One region of the Pseudomonas beijingensis genome, then DNA from elsewhere that is predicted to be linked to it. Evidence: predicted binding sites of a transcription regulator. Region 1 holds the regulator's gene; each other region holds the start of a gene.
The links. Region 1 encodes FliA, which starts transcription of late flagellar genes. Its sites were predicted from a motif close to CTAAAGTTTNNNNNNNNNNNGCCGNTAA; they were not measured.

Region 1 (7,471 bases):
CGGCAACTGGGTCAGGACCCGTTGCAGCGCCACCGGGCCGCCCGTGGACGTGCCGATGGCAACCAGCTTGTAGGCTTTGCGCTTGGGGGCCGGCGACGAGGCACTGGCAGGTGCCGAACGCGTCGGCGCAGGGGCCGGGGCGCTGCGTACAGGTGCCGGATTGAAGCTGCTCGATGCCGTCGGCGTCGGGCTTGGCGCCGCAACCGGGGCTGGCGCCGGTGCGCTGTAGGCACCGACACGGCGATTGCTGCGGGAAATGCTGTGGACCTTTTCGCACAGCAACTGCCGGACCTTGTCGGGGTTGCGCGAAATGTCTTCGAAATTCTTCGGCAGGAAATCCACCGCCCCGGCGTCCAGCGCATCGAGAGTCACCCGGGCGCCTTCGTGGGTCAGGGACGAGAACATCAAGACCGGGGTCGGGCAGCGCTGCATGATATGCCGCACGGCCGTGATGCCATCCATCATCGGCATCTCGTAGTCCATGGTGATCACGTCCGGCTTGAGTGCCAGGGCCTGATCGATCGCCTCTTTGCCATTAGTCGCGGTACCGACGACCTGAATACTCGTGTCCGCCGAAAGAATTTCCGAGACACGGCGACGGAAAAACCCCGAATCGTCCACCACCAGGACTTTAACTACCATAAACACTCCGTTAGACGAGGCGCGGCCCTGGGCCACGCCCCTCCAGAATCAAATACGCCGGGCGGCGTAACGCTTGAGCATGCTTGGCACATCGAGAATCAACGCGATGCGGCCGTCGCCGGTGATGGTGGCGCCGGACATGCCCGGTGTGCCCTGGAGCATCTTGCCCAACGGCTTGATGACCACTTCTTCCTGGCCCACCAACTGGTCGACGACGAAGCCGATCCGCTGGGTGCCCACCGAAAGGATCACCACATGGCCTTCGCCCTGCTCCACATGAGCCGCGGAGCTGACCAGCCAGCGCTTGAGGTAGAACAGCGGCAATGCCTTGTCCCGTACGATCACCACTTCCTGGCCGTCCACCACGTTGGTGCGCGACAGGTCGAGGTGGAAGATCTCGTTGACGTTGACCAGCGGGAAGGCGAAGGCCTGGTTGCCCAGCATCACCATCAGGGTCGGCATGATCGCCAGGGTCAACGGAACCTTGATGACGATCTTCGAGCCCAGGCCCTTGGTCGAGTAGATATTGATCGAGCCGTTGAGCTGGGAAATCTTGGTTTTCACCACATCCATGCCCACACCACGGCCCGACACGTCGGAAATCTCGGTTTTGGTCGAGAACCCCGGGGCGAAGATCAGGTTGTAGCACTCGGATTCGCTCAGACGGTCAGCCGCATCCTTGTCCATCACACCGCGTTTCACCGCGATGGCACGCAGTACATTCGGGTCCATGCCTTTGCCGTCGTCGGAGATCGACAGCAGGATGTGGTCGCCCTCCTGCTCGGCGGCCAGGATCACCTTGCCGCTGCGGACCTTGCCCGAGGCTTCGCGCTCTTCCGGCGACTCGATGCCGTGGTCGACCGCGTTGCGCACCAAGTGGACCAGCGGGTCGGCCAGGGCTTCGACAAGGTTCTTGTCGAGGTCGGTCTCTTCACCCACCAGTTCCAGGTTGATTTCTTTCTTGAGCTGGCGAGCCAGATCGCGAACCAGGCGCGGGAAGCGCCCGAAGACTTTCTTGATCGGCTGCATGCGGGTCTTCATGACCGCGGTCTGCAGGTCTGCCGTGACCACGTCGAGGTTCGACACGGCTTTGGACATGGCTTCGTCCTGGCTGTTGAGGCCCAGGCGCACCAGTCGGTTACGCACCAGCACCAATTCGCCGACCATGTTCATGATCTCGTCCAGGCGTGCGGTGTCGACTCGAACGGTGGTCTCGGCTTCGCTGGCTGGTTTTTCCGCTGGCGCCGCCGCCGGAGCACGGGCGGGTGCCGGGGCAGCAGCGGCAGCGGCAGGCTTGGCGGGCTCGGCCTTGGGCTCCGGTGCCTTGGCAGCGGGTTTGGGCGCAGCCTTGGCCGCTGGCGCAACGGTAGCGGCAGCAGGCGCAGCGGCAGCCGTACCGACTTCGCTGAACTTACCCTTGCCATGCAGCTCATCGAGCAGCGATTCGAATTCCTGGTCGCTGATCAGGTCGCTACCCGCGGCAGCGGCGGCGGGCTTGGCCGGCGTCGGTGCCGAAGCGATGGCCGAATCCAGCGCGTCAACGGCAAAGGTGCCCTTGCCATGCAACTGGTCGAGCAAGGCTTCGAATTCATCATCGGTGATGTCCGAGCTGTCGCCCGCCGCTTTCGGGGCGGCCGGGGCCGTCGGCGGAACGACCGCATCCGGCGCGAACTGACCCTTGCCGTGAAGCTGGTCGAGCAGCGACTCGAACTCGGCATCGGTGATTTCATCGCTGGCCGCCCCACCGGCGGCTTGCGCAGCAGGTGCAGCCGGAGCGGCTGGTGCCTCGGCCTGGGCCTTGACGGTATTCAGGGAGTCCAGCAGCTGTTCGAATTCGTTATCGGTGATGTCGCCCGATTCTTCGGCGACCGGCTCTTCAACCACCGCCTCGACAATCGGCGCCGCTTCGTCAGCCGATTGCGGCTCGGCCAGGCGCGATAGCGCGGCAAGCAGCTCGGGGGTGGCAGCCGTGATCGGCGAGCGCTCACGCACTTCACTGAACATGCTGTTGACCGCATCCAGCGCTTCGAGCACCACGTCCATCAGTTCCGAATCCACGCGGCGCTCACCCTTGCGCAGGATATCGAACACGTTTTCGGCAATGTGGCAGCACTCCACCAGCTCGTTGAGCTGGAGGAAGCCGGCGCCTCCTTTTACAGTGTGGAAACCGCGAAAAATTGCATTGAGCAGATCCGCATCATCAGGTCGGCTTTCCAGCTCGACCAGCTGTTCGGACAGTTGCTCTAGAATCTCGCCGGCCTCAACCAGGAAATCCTGAAGGATCTCTTCATCGGCGCCGAAGCTCATTAATGGCTGCTCCTAAAACAGGGCTAAAACTCAGAATCCAAGGCTGGACAGCAAATCGTCCACATCGTCCTGACCGGACATAACGTCTTCTCTTTTATCGGCATGAATTTGCGGACCTTCACCCTGAGAGAGATGTTTTTGTGGATCTTTTTCAGCAAGCATCGCTTCACGGTCGTGTTCGATGCCTGCAAAGCGGTCGACCTGGCTGGCCATCAACACCAGTTTGAGCAGGTTGCTTTCCACTTCGGTGACCAATTGGGTCACACGCTTGATCACCTGGCCGGTCAGGTCTTGATAGTCCTGGGCCAGCAGAATGTCGTTGAGGTTGCTTGCCACGGCGCGGTTCTCGGTGCTGCTGCGCGCCAGGAAACCGTCGACCCGACGGGCCAGCTCCCGAAACTCTTCAGCACCGACTTCGCGACGCATGAACCGGCCCCAGTCGGTGCTCAAGGCCTGGGCTTCTTCACTCAGGCCGTTGACCAGCGGCGTTGCACTTTCCACCAGGTCCATGGTGCGGTTCGCCGCGGCCTCGGTCAGCTTGACCACATACCCCAGGCGCTCGGTGGCGTCGGTGATCTGCGAGACTTCCTCGGCCTGCGGCATGTGCGGGTCGATCTGGAAATTGACAATCGCGCTGTGCAGTTCACGCGTGAGCTTGCCCACTTCCTGATACAGACCGCGGTCACGGGTCTGGTTGAGCTCATGGATCATTTGAACCGCATCGCCAAAGCGACCTTTTTCAAGGCTGTCGACCAGTTCGCGGGCATGTTTTTTCAGGGTCGATTCGAAATCGCCCATTGAAGATTCGTTGTCCATAGCTCCCCCGTGGCGCAGTTAACCGATGCGTTCGAAGATTTTTTCGATCTTCTCTTTCAACGCCTGGGCCGTGAAGGGTTTGACCACATAGCCGTTTACACCGGCCTGGGCCGCTTCGATGATCTGCTCGCGCTTGGCTTCGGCAGTGACCATCAGCACCGGAAGATGCTTGAGCTTTTCGTCGGCGCGCACATGGCGCAACAAGTCGATACCGGTCATGCCGGGCATGTTCCAGTCAGTCACCAGAAAGTCGATGCTCCCGCTGTTGAGGACCGGAATGGCTGTGACGCCATCATCCGCCTCGACCGTGTTGGTGAACCCAAGGTCACGCAACAGGTTTTTTATGATCCGCCGCATCGTTGAGAAGTCATCAACGATGAGGATTTTCATGTTCTTGTCCAATTCGACCTCCAAGCAGTCTTAAACGCGCCCAGCACCTGGACGCGCCATTTCAATCAATCCGGCACAACACTCGACAACGGTCCGGAGCACAACGGATGGAGACTGGCGCAGTACCTGCCAGGCCAGCCTCGTCGCAGTGTCCCCACACTGCCTGTCAACGCGCTCGCCACTCCCCCAAACGCCCCCGCAAACGGGCCGCGCACTGGCTGTGTAACTGGCTGACCCGCGATTCGCTGACCCCCAGGACCTCACCGATTTCCTTGAGGTTCAGCTCTTCGTCGTAGTACAGCGCCAAGACCAGTCGCTCACGCTCCGGCAAATTGGCAATCGCATCCGCCAGCGCGCTCTGGAAACGTTCATCTTCCAGGTCACGCGATGGCTCCATGTGAGCACTCGCGCCATCCTCGTGCAGCCCTTCGTGTTCGCCGTCCTGCAGCAGGTCGTCGAAACTGAACAGGCGGCTGCCCAAGGTATCGTTCAAAATCCCGTAATAATCATCGAGACTTAACTGGAGTTCGGCAGCAACTTCGTGATCTTTAGCGTCACGCCCGGTTTTCGCTTCAATTGCCCGAATCGCGTCACTGACCATGCGGGTATTGCGGTGCACCGAACGCGGCGCCCAATCGCCCTTGCGGACTTCATCGAGCATCGCCCCGCGAATGCGAATACCGGCATAGGTCTCGAAACTGGCGCCTTTGCTGGCGTCGTATTTGTTCGACACTTCAAGCAGGCCGATCATGCCGGCCTGGATCAAGTCCTCGACCTGGACACTGGCCGGCAACCGCGCCAGCAAGTGGTAGGCGATACGCTTGACCAGTGGCGCATAACGCTCGATCAATTCGTATTGGGCGTCCCGTGCCGATTTTTTGTAGAGATGGTTGTAACCGCTGGCTGTCATAGCACGGGCCCTGCTGTTTGTTGCACAAGACGTTCGACGAAAAACTCCAGATGCCCGCGAGGATTGGCCGGCAATGGCCAGGTATCGACCTTCTGGGCGATCGCCTTGAACGCCAGCGCGCATTTGGAACGTGGAAAGGCTTCATAGACGGCACGTTGCTTCTGGACGGCCTTGCGCACGCTTTCGTCGTAAGGCACCGCGCCGACGTATTGCAGGGCGACGTCCAGGAAGCGATCGGTGACCTTGGTCAACTTGGCGAACAGGTTGCGTCCTTCCTGCGGGCTCTGGGCCATGTTGGCCAGGACGCGGAAGCGGTTCATGCCATAGTCGCGGTTCAGCAGTTTGATCAGGGCGTAGGCGTCGGTGATGGACGTCGGTTCGTCGCAGACCACCAGCAGCACTTCCTGGGCGGCGCGCACGAAACTGACGACCGAGTCGCCAATGCCGGCCGCGGTATCGATCACCAGCACATCGAGGTTGTCGCCGATGTCGCTGAAAGCCTGGATCAGGCCCGCGTGTTGGGCTGGGGTCAGGTGAACCATGCTCTGGGTGCCGGAGGCAGCCGGCACGATACGAATCCCGCCTGGCCCCTGCAACAGCACGTCGCGCAGTTCGCAGCGGCCTTCGATCACGTCCGCCAGGGTGCGTTTGGGGGTAAGCCCCAGCAGCACGTCGACGTTCGCCAGGCCCAGGTCGGCGTCCAGCAGCATGACCCGTCGGCCAAGCTCTGCCAGAGCCAGGGACAAGTTCACTGACACGTTAGTCTTCCCGACGCCACCTTTGCCGCCGGTCACCGCGATCACCTGTACGGGATGCATGCTGCCCATGTTCGTTCTTTACCTTGTCTTCTTAGACGGAGGCCACATTACTGGCTGCGCGTTCGCATAAGGAACAATGCATGGCAGACCATCGATGTAGGTACAAAAAATATTCATGATTACCTCAGCCGACCTGCTTGCTCGGGCTGTGGTAGATGTCAGCGAACATGTCAGCCATGGCTTCTTCGCTGGGTTCTTCCTGCATTTGCACACTCACGGCACGACTGACCAGTTGATGACGGCGCGGCAGATGCAAATCATCCGGGATCCGCGGCCCATCGGTCAGGTAGGCCACCGGCAGTTCATGACCGATCGCCAGGCTCAACACCTCGCCCAGGCTTGCCGTTTCGTCCAGCTTAGTCAGGATGCAGCCGGCCAGTCCGCAGCGTTTGTAGCTGTGGTATGCGGCGGTTAGAACCTGTTTCTGGCTGGTGGTTGCCAACACGAGATAATTTTTTGACTTGATACCGCGTCCGGCCAGGCTTTCGAGCTGCATGCGCAGGGCTGGATCGCTGGCTTGCAGGCCCGCGGTATCGATCAGCACAACGCGTTTGCGCAGCAACGGCTCCAGCGCCTGGGCCAGGGATTGGCCCGGATCCACATGGGTCACCGACACATTGAGGATCCGGCCCAGGGTCTTGAGTTGTTCCTGGGCACCGATGCGGAAACTGTCCATGCTCACCAGGGCGATGCTCTGGGCGCCGTACTTGAGTACATAACGGGCGGCGAGCTTGGCCAGGGTGGTGGTCTTGCCCATGCCGGCAGGACCGACCATGGCAATCACTCCGCCCTCTTCCAGTGGCTCGACTTCCGGCGTGGAGATCATCCGCGCCAGGTGCGCCAGCAACATGCGCCAAGCCTGGCGCGGTTCTTCGATACCATTGATCAGCGCCAGCAGGTCCCGGGACAACGGGCCGGACAGGCCGATGCGTTGCAGGCGACGCCACAGGTTGGCCTGGGCCGGACGGCTGCCTTGCAGCTGGTTCCAGGCCAGGGAGCCGAGCTGGACTTCCATCAGCTCGCGCAGGCTGTTGAGTTCAAAGCGCATCGAGTCCAGGGCGCGCGGATCGACCCCGCGGGCAGGCGCGGCGGGAGCCGGTTCCGGACGACGCGGTTCGGCCTGGGCCTGCTCCATTAGCGGTTCGGCGGCGGTCAAGGGCAGGCCGGCGGTCAGCGGCTGACCGGCGAACAATTGACGATTGGTGCCCGCGGCACCCTCGCCTTCGCTGCTGCGCAGGCTCAGTTCGGCCTGGGCGCTGGCGATGCGCGATTGGGTCTTGCGCAGCTCATCTTCGAGCTCCATGTTCGGAACCCGCGGGGCCAGCGCAGACAGTTTGTAATCCAGGGCCGCCGTCAGCTCGACACCGCCGGCGATACGACGGTTGCCAATGATGGCTGCTTCAGCGCCCAGCTCGTCACGAACCAGTTTCATGGCCTGACGCATGTCGGCGGCGAAAAAACGCTTCACTTGCATAAACCACTACCTCAGCCGTTGGGCCCTACTGTCGCAACGATGGTCACTTGCTTGTTGTCCGGTATTTCCTGGTACGCCAGCACATGCAGCCCCGGGACCGCGAGGCGCCCGAAT
Region 2 (7,471 bases), 3.0 Mb from region 1:
GTGGTTTTTCATCGATGTGCAAGGTGACTTTGTTGGCGGGGATATTGGCGGCGCGACCATGCAGGGTCAGCAGCTCGCCGTTGTCCATGCCGGGATGGCCGACCCATTCGTAGCCGCAGCGGGTAACCAGCTCGTTGAAGCCTTCGAGCCAGCCCAACCCGCCTCGGCCGTTGAGCTCGATGAACGCCGGGTTGACCACTTCCTTGACGGGCGAATCCCAACCCATGCGCACATCACCGACCGACGCCTGCAGCACGTTCATGCCACGGGTCGGGACGACTGAAAGCTTCAGGGTGCCGTTGTCGATGTCGACCACGCTGACGCCTTCCTGCCGGCCGCCGTGCAGGGTGCGCATCGTCACGGAAAAGGGCTTGTCGGTCTTCACGCCGAGTTGCTGGCTGGTGATTTGCCAGGGTTGGGCGGCTTTATCGGTATCCAGCAGGACGTAATCCCAAGCCATCGCCTGGGAAGCAGCGCCCAGGGCGCCAAGGGTAACGAGGAGTTTGAGCGGAGTCATGGACGCGACCTTTTATTGGAGTTGTGCGGTTTTTATAGTCTTGAAGAAACGTTTCAGCAAGCTTAAAAACAGCAATAACCTTAAAAAAGCACGACTACACGATCGACAGCTTTTTGTGGGAGCGAGCTTGCTCGCGATGACGTCAGCTCGGACAACCCAGAACCCGTGGCGAGGGATTGGCTTGAGGTTCAGCGTTGAGCTGAGAGGACGGTGGTGAATGCTCGTGATGGCGGTGAGTCAGCTGGCAGGGGTGTGGCTGGAAAGCCGCCTTCGCGAGCAAGCTCGCTCCCACAGGGAATCTCTGGGAGCGGGCTTGTGACAGGAAGCCTCAGCGGAACCGATCAACCTCTTGGCGCAGGTCCTGGGCCAGTTTTTCCAGCTCCTTGGCAGTGAGGGCCAGGTTCGAGACCACTTGGCGCTGTTCACTGTTGGCCATGGCAATGCTCTGCAGGTTGCTGCTGAGCAGGGTTGCGGTGCTGCTTTGTTCCTGGGTGGCGGTGGTGATCGCCGCGAATTGCTGGCCAGCCGAGCGGCTCTGCTCGTCGATGCGCGCCAGGGCCGAGGCCACATTGGCGTTGCGCGACAGACCTTCCTGCATCAACAAATTGCCCTGCTCCATCGTGCTGATGGCATTGCCGGTTTCCTGCTGGATGCTGTTGATCATGCTGGAGATTTCGTCCGTGGCCTGGCGGGTGCGGGACGCCAGGCTGCGGACTTCATCGGCCACCACGGCGAAACCACGGCCCTGCTCGCCGGCGCGGGCAGCTTCAATGGCCGCGTTCAAGGCCAACAGGTTGGTCTGCTCGGCAATCGAGGTAATGACCCCCACGATGCCGCCGATTTCCTGGGACCGCTGGCCCAGGGTATTGATGACCGTGGCCGTGCTGTTCAGCGCGCCGGCGATTTGCTCCAGGGAGGACGACGCTTCATCCATCGAGGTCCGACCAATGCGGGTTTGCTGGGCGTTTTCCTGGGCCAGGCGCTCGGTGTTGCCCATGTTGTCGGCAATGTTCAAGGAGGTCGCACTGAACTCCTCCACGGCGCCAGCCATGCTGGTGATCTCGCCGGACTGCTGTTCCATGCCTTCGTACGCTCCGCTGGACAACCCGGACAGGGCCTGGGCGCGGCTGTTGACCTCCTGGGAGGCCTTGCGGATGTGCTCGACCATGGTCGACAGGGCCTGGCTCATCTGGTTGAAGGCACGGGCCAACTGACCGATTTCGTCATGGCTCGACACATTCAGGCGCACGCTCAGGTCGCCGGCGCCCAACGCCTCGGCCTGGCGCACCAGATCCCCCAGCGGTGCCAGTTTGCTGCGCAACAACCACATCGCCGAACCGACCGCCAACAGCATCGCCAGCAGGCTGCCGATGGCCAGTTGCATACCGACGCTCCAGGTCACGGCGCGGATCTCGGTTTTCGGCATGCTCGCCACCACCGCCCACGGCCCCCCCTCGAACGGTACGGCAACGCTGTAGAAATCTTCGGCGGTATCGGCCCAGAACGCGCCCTTGCCCGGCTTTTTGATCAAGCCGGTGATGGCCGCGGTAGCGTTGTCCAGCGCCTGCACGCCGGCGGGCGGCACCAGCCATTTGTTTTGTTCGTCCAGCAGCGCCAGGGAACCGGTCTGGCCGATGCGGAAGCGCTTGAGGTTTTCGAACTGCGCGTTCTGCGCGTCGGTGTAATCGAAGCCTACGTACAACACGGCAATGATCTTGCCGCTGCTGTCGCGTACAGGCGTGTACTGCGACATGTAGAAGCGCCCGAAAAGCAGGGCCCGACCAATGTAGCTCTGCCCACTGATCACCGGGCCGTAGGCCGGGCCGGCGCGGTCGAGCACGGTGCCGATGGCCCGTGTACCGTCCTGTTTACTGACCGAGGTACTGACGCGGATGAAATCGTCGCCGCTGCGCACGAAGACTGTGGCCACCCCGGCGGTCATCGCCTTGAACTCGTCCACTTCCTTGAAGTTGTTGTTCAACACTTCGCTGCCCAGGTTCAAGCCTGGAGTTTGTACGCCCGCCACCGTCACCGGCTGGTCCGGATGCACGCTCAGGCCCGCGCTGAAGCGCTTTTCGAACAGACCGGCCAAGCGCTGAGTGCTCTCGCGCAGGGTGCTGTGGAAGGTATTGAGCTGATCGGCCATCAGGCGCGCTTCGCTGGCCAAGTGCTCTTCACGGGTGGCAAGGTTGGCAGTGTCCAGCGAACGCAAGGCGAAGACGGTACTGCCGGAGATCACGATCGCCAGTATCACGGCGAGGGCAAGGCCTAGCTGTGAGGCGATTCGGGCGCGGGGTTGAGACATGACGGCTCCTGGCCGAGAGACCGGATCATCCTGATCACGTCGCACGCTCGGCATTTTATTCGGGTGAGGTGTGAGTAGACCCTTTCTGAACGAGGGTTCCATCTTCACGGATTCGGCGGCAACGCCAAATACTTGAGCGGTTTGGACGGATTAATGCCAAGTGGCTAGCACGCCAACTTCAACGTTTCAGCCCAGGCGCTGTACATCGGGCAGTTGCATGGCCTTGACCTCGCCTTGGAGGAAGTCGCTGAGCCGGCGCAAACGTTCACCTCCCGGCCGGGTTTTCGGCCAGACCAGGTAATAGTGCTCACCGCTGGCGACAGCCGTCGGCCAGGGCAGGCTCAAGCGTCCCTGGGCAACGTCCTCGGCCACCATCAACAAGTCGCCCATGGAAACCCCATAGCCACGCGCCGCAGCGATCATGCCCAGCTCCAGGGTATCGAACACCTGCCCCCCCTTGAGCGAGACCTTGTCGGACAGGCCCATGCGTTGCAGCCAGTTGCGCCAGTCCCGGCGATCCGGCGTCGGATGCAGCAGTTCAGCACTGGCCAACCGCGCCACATCCCAAGGCTGATCGTTCAACAGGTTCGGCGCACCCACCGGGATCAATTCCTCGGGGAACAGCAAACTGGCCTCCCAGTCCGCCGGAAAATGCCCGTTGCCCAGCAATACGGCGCAATCGAAGGGCTCGACGTTGAAGTCCACCGAATCGATGTCCATCCAGGCACTGGTCAGTTGCACCTCGTTGCCGGGCTGCAAATGCCGGAAGCGACTCAGGCGCGCCAACAACCAGCGCATGGTCAACGTGGAAGGCGCTTTCATGCGCAGGATGCCGTCTTCGCCATGCAAGGTGTGGCAGGCCCGCTCCAGCGCCATGAAGCCCTCCCGCACGCCCGGCAACAACAATCGCGCCGCCTCGGTCAATTGCAGGTTGCGGCCGCTGCGCTGGAACAGCCGGCAGGCAAAGTGATCCTCCAGCGTGCGAATGTGCCGGCTGACGGCGCTCTGGGTGATCGACAGTTCTTCGGCGGCCCGGGTGAACGAGCTGTAGCGCGCCGCGGCTTCGAATGCCCGCAACGCATAGAGAGGAGGAAGACGACGGGGCATCGCAAAAGCTCCATGGCGTGGTCTGCAAACCCTACCAGAAACCCGTCCAGCATGAGTTTTAATCATGCCAGCGATCTTTTTTATCCTTTTGTGCAATCCGCCGAGAGCGCCGAGAATCGTCGCTTTACTGCCTTGTTTAAACATGGAGCGTGATGATCATGCAGCATCCGGTGCGTACCGAACTCTGGGCCATCCTGCGGCTGGCGGGGCCGTTGATCGCCTCGCAGTTGGCGCACATGCTGATGGTGCTGACCGACACTGTGATGATGGCGCGCCTGAGCCCTGAAGCCCTCGCCGGTGGCGGGCTCGGGGCGGCCACCTATTCGTTCGTGTCGATCTTCTGCATCGGCGTGATCGCCGCGGTGGGCACCCTGGTCGCGATCCGCCAGGGCGCGGGCGATGTCGAAGGCGCCACCCGGCTGACCCAGGCCGGGCTTTGGCTGGCCTGGTTGATGGCGTTGATGGCCGGGTTGCTGCTGTGGAACCTCAAGCCCGTGCTGCTGATGTTCGGCCAGACCGAAACCAACGTGCTGTCCGCCGGACAGTTCCTGCTTGCGCTGCCGTTCGCCCTGCCCGGCTACCTGAGCTTCATGGCCCTGCGCGGCTTCACCAGCGCCATCGGCCGGGCCACGCCGGTCATGGTGATCAGCCTGGGCGGCACGGTGGCCAACTTCCTGCTCAACTACGCGCTCATTACCGGCATGTTCGGCCTGCCGAAACTCGGCTTGATGGGCATCGGCCTGGTCACGGCCATCGTCGCCAATTGCATGGCCCTGGCGCTGGCCTGGCACATCCATCGGCACCCGGCCTACCGTGCCTATCCGCTGCTTGATGGCCTGTCGCGGCCCAATCGCCAATACCTCAAGGAACTGTGGCGCCTGGGTCTGCCGATTGGCGGCACGTACGCAGTGGAAGTCGGGCTGTTCGCGTTCGCCGCGCTGTGCATGGGCACCATGGGCAGCACGCCGTTGGCGGCCCACCAGATCGCCCTGCAAATCGTCTCGGTGGCGTTCATGGTGCCGGCCGGGATGTCCTATGCCATCACCATGCGCATCGGCCAGCACTACGGCGCCGGGCAGCTGTTGATGGCGCGTCTGGCCGGTCGAGTCGGCATTGGTTTTGGCGCGGCCGCGATGCTAGCGTTTGCCATGGTGTTCTGGCTGTTGCCCCATCAATTGATCGGTTTGTTCCTGGACCACGACGACCCGGCGTTCCGCGATGTGATCAACCTGGCCGTGAGCCTGTTGGCGGTGGCGGCGTGGTTCGAGCTGTTCGACGGCACGCAAACCATCGCCATGGGCTGCATTCGCGGGCTCAAGGACGCCAAGACCACCTTCCTGGTGGGCCTGGGTTGCTATTGGCTGATCGGCGCACCGTCGGCCTGGTGGATGGCGTTCCACCTGAACTGGGGACCGACAGGTGTCTGGTGGGGCCTGGCTCTGGGGCTGGCCTGCGCGGCCGTGAGCCTGACCCTGGCGTTTGAATGGAAGATGAAGCGGATGATCAGGCGTGAACCCGGGCAGCAGGGCTTCGAGGTCGTTCAGACTGAATGATTTCCCTTGTGGGAGCGAGCTTGCTCGCGATGGCGATAGGCCTGTCACATCGACTTTGACTGACACACCGCTATCGCGAGCAAGCTCGCTCCCACAGGGTTTTGGGTCAGCTCATTTCCAGTATGGGCTGCTGATTGCCGTCAAATGTCAGGTACTCAACCAACTCTGGCAGCGGCAACGGCTTGCTGATCAGGAAACCCTGCACCTGGTCGCAACCAAAACCGCGTAGCAGGTCCAGTTGTTCCTGGGTTTCCACACCTTCGGCCACCACCTCCAGGTTGAGGTTGTGGGCCAGGTTGATCATGGCGTGCACCAGTTTGCGGTTCTCTTCGCGCTGCTCCATGCCGCCAACGAAGCTCTTGTCGATCTTGAGCAAGGCGATCGGCAGGCTATTGAGGTGCACGAATGAGGAGAACCCGGTGCCGAAGTCGTCCAGGGAGAAGCGCACCCCCAGGCGGCCCAGGGCATCCATGGTCTGCTTGACCAATTCGCTGCGGCGCATGACGGCAGTTTCGGTGAGTTCGAACTCCAGCCATTGCGCCTCGACACCTCGCTCGGCAATCAGCCGGCTCAAGGTCGGCAACAACTGGCTGTCCTGGAACTGCCGGAACGACAGGTTGACCGCCATGTGCAACGGCGCCAGCCCCCGTTCGCGCAGAGCCTGCATGTCCCGCAGCGCCCGGGAAATCACCCAGTAGCCCAGCGGCACGATCAGGCCGCTCTGTTCAGCCAGCGGCACGAACTCACTCGGTGGCAGCAAGCCGCGTTCACCATGACGCCAGCGCACCAGGGCTTCAAGGCCGACGATGTGGCCGCCATCGAGGTCCAGCCGCGGCTGGTAATGCAGCTCCAGCTCGTCGCGGCGCAGTGCCCGGCGCAGTTCGCTTTCCAGGTCGGCAAGGCTGCGGGCATTGCGATTGATACGTTCGTTGAAGATATGAAAGGTGCAGCCCTGGGTGCTCTTGGCCTGCTGCATGGCGATGTGGGCATGCCACATCAGCGGATCGGCGCCAGCCTGGGCGCGAGCATGGGCAACCCCCAGGCTGCAGCCGATCAGCAGGCTTTCGCCGTCCACCCAATAAGGCTCGGCCAATGCTTCGGTAATCCGCTCGGCCATCCACTCGGCCCGCTGCGGTGCGCGACGGGTGTCGATCAGCAAGGCGAATTCATCGCTGCCCAGCCGCGCCAATTGATCGCCGGCCTCGAGTGAACCCTTGAGCCGCGACACCACTTGCAAGATCAAGCGGTCGCCGGCCTGGTGGCCGAGGGCGTCGTTGGCGTGGCGAAAGTTGTCCAGGTCCAGGTGACCGAGCGCCAGGCCACGGCCGTCGTTTTCCGCCAGGCGCGCCGCCAGCAAGGTCTGAAAGCCCTGGCGATTGGCGATGCCCGTCAACGGGTCCTGTTCGGCGAGGCGCTGCAAGGTGTTTTCCAGCACGCCGCGCTCGCGCACATGGCGCAGGCAACGACGCAGGGTCGCACTGTCGAGCACGTCGCGTACCAGCCAGTCGCTGACGCCGTCGGGGGCAGCCGCCGGCTCGTGCTCAAGCAACAGGATGGTCGGCAGGCTGCAACGGCCCGGCGCTGGTTGCAACGCCGCTACGGTCAACAACACCGCGTTGCGATTGTCTTCGAACAGGCTGCTGACTGACTCCCAGCTCGGGGCGCTGATCAACACGACCGAGGGCCCCATGGGCACCAGGCACTCGCGCAATATTGCTGACCACTCTGGCTCTTGGGCCAATAACAGCAAACGCAAGGGTTCGACAGGCGTTGACAAGCTGACTCCCTAGACTCTGCAAGGTGGTAGGCGCCGGGCATTATGACCTGCCGATGGGCAATGACCAATGCCAACGGTTCTCAAACACGCGCTTTCGGTGGTTTTTCCCGCTCCAAATGCCGCGCAGGACCCAATTGGTTCCACATCCTGCGTGAAAGTGGCAGAAGCGGCAAATGACAATCCTGTGTGCGTCACAAGTCGGACAGAGCAGC
Region 3 (7,471 bases), 2.0 Mb from region 1:
ACATGGTGGCGAATACCGGGTGGCGAGCGCGGTAGGTCTGGTCGATGCTCGACGAAACGGTCTCGGCGTTGGCGATGTTACTGGCGACGGTGTTCAGGCGAGTGGTCTGGGCACTCATGGCACTGCCGGCGATGTTGAATACGCTCGCAATCGACATGGCTTACTCTCCGCGCAGGGCCGATACCAGCCCTTTGAATTTGCTGTTGAGCAGGGTGAAGCTGGCCTGGAAGTTCACGGAGTTTTCCGCGTAGTTGGACTGTTCCAGTTGAGCGTCCACGGTGTTCTGGTCGATCGAAGGCTGCATCGGCGTGCGATACATCAGCGACTCATCGCCATTGCCCAAGCCTTCGGCTTCGATATGACGACTGTTGGTCATGTTCAAGGCGAAATGGCCGTTCTTGGCTTTCTCGTTCTGCTCGGCGAGCACTTTGGAGAAGTCCAGATCCCGAGCCTTGTAGTTCGGGGTATCGGCGTTGGCGATGTTGTTGGCCAGGACTTCGGCACGTTGGGCGCGGAAGCCCAGGGCCTTTTCGTGGATACCGAGCGCTTTATCGAAGCTGATGCTCATGTCGGAAACCTTTGGGTGACCAGAATGTACGTACGACGGCTAAAGCAAGCGTCGTGCCACTTTCAAAAACCCCATAAACCGGGGCTTTGCGGGCACCGGCAAGGCGGCAATGCCAGAAAAGCGGCAATCGGTTTCCGCCGGCTGCCGCTTTTCTGCCGCTTTCACCCAGGCAATGAAGATCAAATGTGGGAGCGAGCTTGCTCGCGATGGCGGTGTGTCAGTCAAAATTGAATCGTCTGCCTATCGCGAGCAAGCTCGCTCCCACAGGAGGCTGTGGTGTACTGGAAAAAACTGGCAGGCAAAAAAACGGGAGCCCCGTGGGGACTCCCGCTTTTTTTGACAACCCAAGCCAATCACTTCGCCTGGTAGATGATCCCCGGGCTGCACTGGACCATCTGGTAATGATCCGGCAAACCGTTCAACGCCTCGGAGGCGCCGAGGAACAGGTAGCCGCCCGGCTTGAGCGTGCCGTGGATGCGCAGCAGGATGTCCTTCTTCACTTCGGCGGAGAAGTAGATCAGCACGTTACGGCAAAACACGATGTCGAACTTGCCCAGGCTGGCGTAGCTGTCCAGCAGGTTGAACGAGCGGAACTCCACCCGGCTCTTGATCGGCGCCTTGACCACCCATTTGCCCGGCCCTTTGGGGTCGAAGTAGCGTTGCAGGCGGTCCGGCGACAAGCCACGGCCGATGGCCAGGCTGTCGTACTCGCCGGTCTTGCAGTTATTGAGCATGGTCCCGGACAGGTCGGTGGCGACGATCTGCACGCCGCCTTTCAACTGGCCGAGGTTGGAGCGTTCGAACTCATCGATGGACATCGACAGCGAATAGGGTTCCTGCCCCGACGAACAGGCCGCCGACCAGATCCGTAGGCGCTGGCCCGGGCTGGCCTTGATGGCGGCCGGCAGCACTTTGTTCTTCAGCACCTCGAACGGATAGGTGTCACGAAACCATAGGGTTTCGTTGGTAGTCATGGCATCCACCACCATCTCGCGCAAGCCACTGCGCGGCTGGGTCTGGATACGCTGCACCAGCTCGCCCAATGACTTGAGGCCCTGTTGCTCCATCAACTTATTGAGACGGCTCGACACCAGGTATTGCTTGTTTTCACCAAGCAAGATGCCACAGGCTTTTTCCAGGAAGACCCGGAACTGTTCGAAATCCAAATTACCCGTAGACAAGATACCGCCTCTTTCATCGTGTTGACTTGCCGGGCGCACAACGCGCCCGACCTTCTACTTTATTCTGCTGCTTTGATCCGTTCGACGACCCGGGACGCCAGGTCATCGGGGCGGAATTTTGCCAGGAAATCGTCGGCACCGACCTTCTTGACCATCGCCTGGTTGAAAACACCAGACAACGAAGTATGCAAGATGATGTGCAGCTTTTGCATGCGCGGATCGCTGCGGATTTCCGAGGTCAGGGTGTAGCCGTCCATTTCCGGCATCTCAATGTCGGAGATCATCATCAGGAATTCTTCCTCAGGCTTCTTGCCCTCGTCGACCAGCTTGCGCAGGTAATCCAGCGCCTGTCGCCCGTCGTTCAACGCCACCACCTCGACGCCGACCGTTTGCAGGCAACGGGTCACCTGCTTGCGGGCCACCGAAGAATCATCGACGGTCAACACTCGCAGCGAAATCGCCTTGTGCTGGGTCTCGGCATCCACCACCCCCACGGAAATCGCTTCCGGCGTGGGCGCCACTTCGGCGAGGATTTTCTCCACGTCGATGATTTCCACCAACTGGTTATCGACCCGGGTCACCGCCGTCAGGTAGTGATCGCGGCCGGTGCCCTTGGGCGGTGGATGGATCTCTTCCCAGTTCATGTTGACGATGCGCTCCACCGAGCGCACCAGGAACCCCTGGGTCTTGGTGTTGTACTCGGTGATGATCACAAACGGATTGCTCTGGTCCAGCAACCGACCGGAGCCGGTCGCCATCGCCAGGTCGAGAATCGGAATGGTCGCACCGCGGATATTGGCCACACCGCACACGACGGGGCTGGACTTGGGCATCAGGGTCAGCTTGGGGCATTGCAGCACCTCGCGAACCTTGAATACGTTGATCCCGTACATTTGTTGGCCGTCGAGACGGAACAACAACAGCTCCAGGCGATTCTGACCGACCAGCTGAGTGCGCTGGTTTACCGAATCCATTACTCCCGCCATGCCCTGACTCCTACCTAACGCTAATGTGTCCGACGCGCATTCATCACTAAACGGCACGGGGCTTGCTATTGAACCGGCATGAACGCACAAACGACATTTTCTCGACGCCTGACCACTCATTGCCGCCACTGGCTCGGTGCACTGCTGGCTGCCTGCCTGTTCACTTCGGGCAGTCCTGCCCTTGCGGCGGCTCCGGTTACCTTGCCTGATCTCCTTATCGGCGTCACTCAGGGCTTTCTTGAATTCACCGTAGAAGACTATCTGGCAAGCAGTCAAACCGAAGGTCGTTACGAAATCGAAGTCAACCAGCTCGACCCGCGCTTGCGCATGCCCATGTGTGACAAGGAATTGACTGCGTCGCTGGAGAGCCCGGCCCGGCCCCTGGGCCGCGTCACGGTGAAGGTTCGTTGTGACAGTGCCGCGCCCTGGACGGTGTTCGTGCCCGCTCAAGTGCGCCTGTTCCGGGAAATCGTCACCACCACCCGTCCACTCAAGCGGGCCGGGATCGTCGAGCCCCAGGACGTGATGTTGCGCGAACGGGACATCAGCCAGATCACCCAGGGTTTCCTGACCTCTGTCGATCAAGCCATCGGGCAGAAACTTGTCCGACCAATGGTCGCCGATCAGGTCGTGACGCTGGTGCACCTGGAACAGGCCGAGGTGGTCCGCAAGGGTGACCAGGTGGTCATCACCGCCCGTAGCGGCTCTCTTGCCGTGCGGATGCCCGGCGAGGCCCTGTCCAACGGCGGCATGCGTGAGCAGATACGGGTAAAAAACCTTAATTCCCAGCGCGTCATCAAGGCGCAAGTGATGGCTCCAGGCCAAGTGGAAGTGGCGATGTAATGACCCGATAGAGGAGGTAGAAAGCTGGCGCTTGATCCCGGTGTTCCCTAGACTGTGCCTTACGCAAAGGCAAGCGCAGACGTGCGCACGTTCATTGAACAAATGAGCCTAAAGTTTTTTTGGGGATGGCCGAAAACATGGCAAGCGTCCAAATACCCAGAGGTTTTTTACCATGGTCATCGATTTCAATCGTTTAAACAGCTCTTCACCGCTGACAGGCACTACGCGTACCAGCGCCACCAAGGAAACCGTCGAAACCGACAAATCCGCGCCGCTGTCCACGCCTGCCGAAAAGGTCAGCAACGGGGAGTCGGTACACCTCAGCAATGAGGCTCAGCAGTTGCAGAAGGTCACTGACAAGCTGCGCGATCAACCTGTCGTCGACAACGCCCGCGTGGCCGAGTTGAAAGCAGCCATCGCCGATGGCAGCTACAAAGTCGACAGCAACCGCGTAGCCAGCAAACTGCTCAACTTCGAAGCCCAGCGCTAGGCCGCCGCCTGCGCGAGGCTTTTGGACGCTAAGACCCAAGGCCAGCCATGCACGACACTCATTTATTGCAACTGATCATCGACGACTTCGTTCCAGCGCAACAATTGCTGGAGCTATTGCAGGCCGAATCCGTGGCCCTGCACGGTCGTGACATGCCTTTGCTGGAAAATATCCTGGCGCAAAAACAGGCACTGATCATCTTGCTCGACCAGCATGGCCGCAAGCGCAGCGAGATCCTCGCCAGCCTCAACCTGCCCGCCAGTCATGACGGCCTTGAGCAGTTGGCTGCCCAGTCGACCCTCGGCGACCAGTTGCGGTCCCAGAGCAACGTACTCAACGACCTGCTCGCCCAATGCCAGGCGACCAACGCCCGCAACGGCCAGTCGATCCTGATGCAGCAGGCCGCCACCGCCAACCAGTTGCGTATTCTCAACGGTGGCGAGATCCCGACGCTGTATGACGCTAGCGGTTCGACGGCCCGAATGGTCAAGCACCGCCCGCTCAGCCAGGCATGAAACGAACAATGCCTTCGCTCTATCAACGCGCGATACATGCTGGCAAAATGCTGGCTATTCGTAGTCGTATTTTGCCTGGAGATTGACCCACCGTGTTCAATGCCTCAAACGCGGATGATGCTCCGCAGCCCCCCAAGGTCCTCACCACGCCCCTGGAAATCTCCGGCAACCTGCGGATGCTGCAAGATAGCCACGACCCGCTGATCATCACCTTCCATGAACGTACCCAGCGCTTCCAGAGCTATCTGGTCAACGTCGATCGCGAGACCAATTCCATCGCCCTGGATGAAATGATTCCCCGGGACGGCGAGCGTTTCCTGCTGGCCGGCGAGCCGTTTCGCGTCGAGGGGTTCCATGACGGCGTGCGCATCGCCTGGGATGGCAAGGGTCCGCTGACCATTGATGAGTCCAGCGACGGTCGTTGCTATCGCGGCGCCCTGCCCGACGAAGTGGTCTACCACCAACGTCGCAACGCCTTCCGTGCCGCCCTGAAACTGGCGCAACTAGTGAGCGTTGAACTGGGCGGCGACAAGCTCAAGTCCCCCGTGGACGGCAAGCTGCTGGACATTTCCGCCACCGGTTGCAAGCTGCGTTTCGACGGCGATATCACCGAACGTTTGCAATTGGGCCAGGTGTACGAGCGCTTCATCGCGGCCCTGCCGTTTGGCAACATGATCGCCCCGGTGGAGCTGCGTTACCTGCATTTCGAAGAAAGGATCAACACCACGTTCGCCGGCGTACGCTTCCACAACATCAGTGGCCTGGTGCAACGGCAGGTCGAGCGGTTCGTCTACCAGCTCCAGCGCGAAGCGCGGCGCTTCGATAAAGACGACCTCTGATCGTCGAGCCATAAAAAAACGGGCAGTCCCTTGCGGTGACTGCCCGTTTTTTTATGTCTGTTTCAAGGCCTGGCCTGGGTAAAGCTGGGGGGCTCAGGGTCCTGCACTTCAGCTTCCGCCGCGGTCTCAGTGGCGGGCTCGGGCTCCACCTCCGGATTGATCGGCGTCTGCATCTGCTCCTGGACCACTTGCTCGTCCACCCGCGGATCGAGGCACGCCACCAAAGGCGAACTCGACATACTGTCCGGCATTGCCACGTGATGCAGCGGCGCGTCATCGACCTGATGCAGGTTGGTCACTGCTTTCGGCCGGATCCGCCACACCAGTACCAAGGCGAAGAAGGCGAAAAAGCCGTAGAGCATCTGACTGCCGAACATCTTCATCAGCACGCCGGCCACCAGCGGCCCGATACTGGCGCCAACGCCATAGGTCACCAACAGCATCGCAGTCAGGGACACCCTTCGATCAGCTTCGACGTGGTCGTTGGAAAAGGCTACCGCCAGCGGATACAGGCAGAACTGCACCAGCGAACAGAAGAACCCGGCGACGAACAGCACCTCCAACGGCACCGTCGGAAGAATCGCCAACGGCAGTGCACAGATCGTCAGGACCAGCGCAAAGCAGCGAATCAGCAGCGCCCGGTCGTAACGGTCAGACAGCCAGCCCAGAGGCCACTGAACCAGCAACCCGGCAAAGATGCAGCTCCCCATGAACAGACCGACCTGCTCGGTCGACAGGCCCTGCTGAGAGGCATATAGGGGCGCCAGGCCATAGAACGAGCCGACGATCAGCCCGGAGCCCAGCACCGTACTCAATGACTGCGGCACCCGCTTGATGAAGAAGCGCGGCTCCATGGGCGCCGGATGCAGCGCCGCCGGGTGAATTCGCCGGGTCAGTGTCACCGGCACCAGGCACAAGGCAAAGCACAGCGCCACCAGCATCAGCAGCTCAAGCCCCAGGGACGGGTGCATGACCAGGATCAACTGGCCCAGCACCAGGCCCAAGTAGGAGGCGATCATGTAGCCACTGAACACCACGCCACGTTGCTTGGCATCGGCCTGTTCGTTGAGCCAGCTCTCGATGACCATGTACTGGCACATCATGCCCAGGCCGACGATCATCCGCAGCACGATCCAGGCCGGCAGCCAGTCCACCAGGCCATGGCCCAGCACCGCCGCCCCGACGATCCCGGCGCAGGCCGAATAGGCGCGGATGTGCCCGACGCGGGCGATCAGCCGATGGCCGATCTTGCCACCCAGCACCAGGCCGAAATAGTTGGCGGCCATCAGCGCACCGACCCAGAGGCTGTCCACATGGTCGGCGGCCAGGCGCAAGGCCAGGTAAGTACTCAAGAGGCCCGAGCCGATCAACATCATCAGCGAGGCGAAATAAAGCGCTCGAAAAGGTTTCCAGATTTGGCGCATCGGCGTTCCGAGCGGCTCCTTGCGGTGAGTAAGGGCTATCTGTTGAAGATAGCCCGAATGCGGCGGTTCTTTATGCCTGGGCCGCCAGGACACGTCGCTCCCAGGGGGTGATTTCATCGAAGAAGCTGGTCAGCTCCAGGGTCTTGGAAGCGATGTAGCCTTCGATGAACTCCGTGCCGAACAGTTCCTTCGCCAGATGACTACGCTTCAGACGCTCCAGGGCGGCATGCAAGGTACATGGCAGCGACAGATTATCCGGCACTTCGAATTCGCCCTGGATCGCCGCGCTCGGCTCCAGGTGATGTTCGATCCCATACAGCCCGGCGGCCAGGCTGGCGGCGATCGCCAGGTAGGGGTTGGCATCGGCCCCGGGCAAGCGATTCTCGACCCGCCGGGCCACCGGCGAGCTGGCAGGGATCCGCAGGCCGGCCGAACGATTGTCATGGGACCAGCAGGCATTGTTCGGTGAGGCGAACGGGTGGCACAGGCGCTGGTAAGAATTCACGTTCGGCGCGAACAACGCGGTGAAGTCCGCCAGGCACGCCTGTTGCCCCCCGATAAAATGCCGGAACGCGGCCGTCGGTTCACCCGCTTCGTCGCTGAAGACGTTGCGGCCGCTGCTCGC

Region 2: PSH84_RS27755 (methyl-accepting chemotaxis protein) is a predicted target of FliA. The motif match lies at 2,932-2,959, and genes of this name have one in related genera.
Region 3: flgM (flagellar biosynthesis anti-sigma factor FlgM) is a predicted target of FliA. The motif match lies at 3,687-3,714, and genes of this name have one in related genera.

Annotation. Positions count from the first base shown of each region.
Region 1 is NZ_CP117425.1:2,774,752-2,782,222, reverse strand. Features, by position in the region: gene PSH84_RS12620 (protein-glutamate methylesterase/protein-glutamine glutaminase) at 1-642, opposite strand, end outside; gene PSH84_RS12615 (chemotaxis protein CheA) at 691-2,949, opposite strand; gene PSH84_RS12610 (protein phosphatase CheZ) at 2,980-3,765, opposite strand; gene PSH84_RS12605 (chemotaxis response regulator CheY) at 3,784-4,155, opposite strand; gene fliA (RNA polymerase sigma factor FliA) at 4,322-5,065, opposite strand; gene fleN (flagellar synthesis regulator FleN) at 5,062-5,892, opposite strand; gene flhF (flagellar biosynthesis GTPase FlhF) at 6,008-7,357, opposite strand; gene flhA (flagellar biosynthesis protein FlhA) at 7,369-7,471, opposite strand, start outside.
Region 2 is NZ_CP117425.1:6,214,289-6,221,759, forward strand. Features, by position in the region: gene PSH84_RS27750 (aldose 1-epimerase family protein) at 1-517, opposite strand, end outside; gene PSH84_RS27755 (methyl-accepting chemotaxis protein) at 846-2,822, opposite strand; gene PSH84_RS27760 (LysR substrate-binding domain-containing protein) at 3,009-3,929, opposite strand; gene PSH84_RS27765 (NorM family multidrug efflux MATE transporter) at 4,088-5,482, shown strand; gene PSH84_RS27770 (putative bifunctional diguanylate cyclase/phosphodiesterase) at 5,589-7,259, opposite strand.
Region 3 is NZ_CP117425.1:725,511-732,981, reverse strand. Features, by position in the region: gene flgC (flagellar basal body rod protein FlgC) at 1-157, opposite strand, end outside; gene flgB (flagellar basal body rod protein FlgB) at 161-568, opposite strand; gene cheR (protein-glutamate O-methyltransferase CheR) at 922-1,749, opposite strand; gene PSH84_RS03390 (chemotaxis protein CheV) at 1,809-2,735, opposite strand; gene flgA (flagellar basal body P-ring formation chaperone FlgA) at 2,814-3,578, shown strand; gene flgM (flagellar biosynthesis anti-sigma factor FlgM) at 3,751-4,068, shown strand; gene PSH84_RS03375 (flagella synthesis protein FlgN) at 4,116-4,583, shown strand; gene PSH84_RS03370 (flagellar brake protein) at 4,676-5,422, shown strand; gene PSH84_RS03365 (MFS transporter) at 5,485-6,846, opposite strand; partial or broken gene PSH84_RS03360 (glutamine synthetase family protein) at 6,917-7,471, opposite strand, start outside.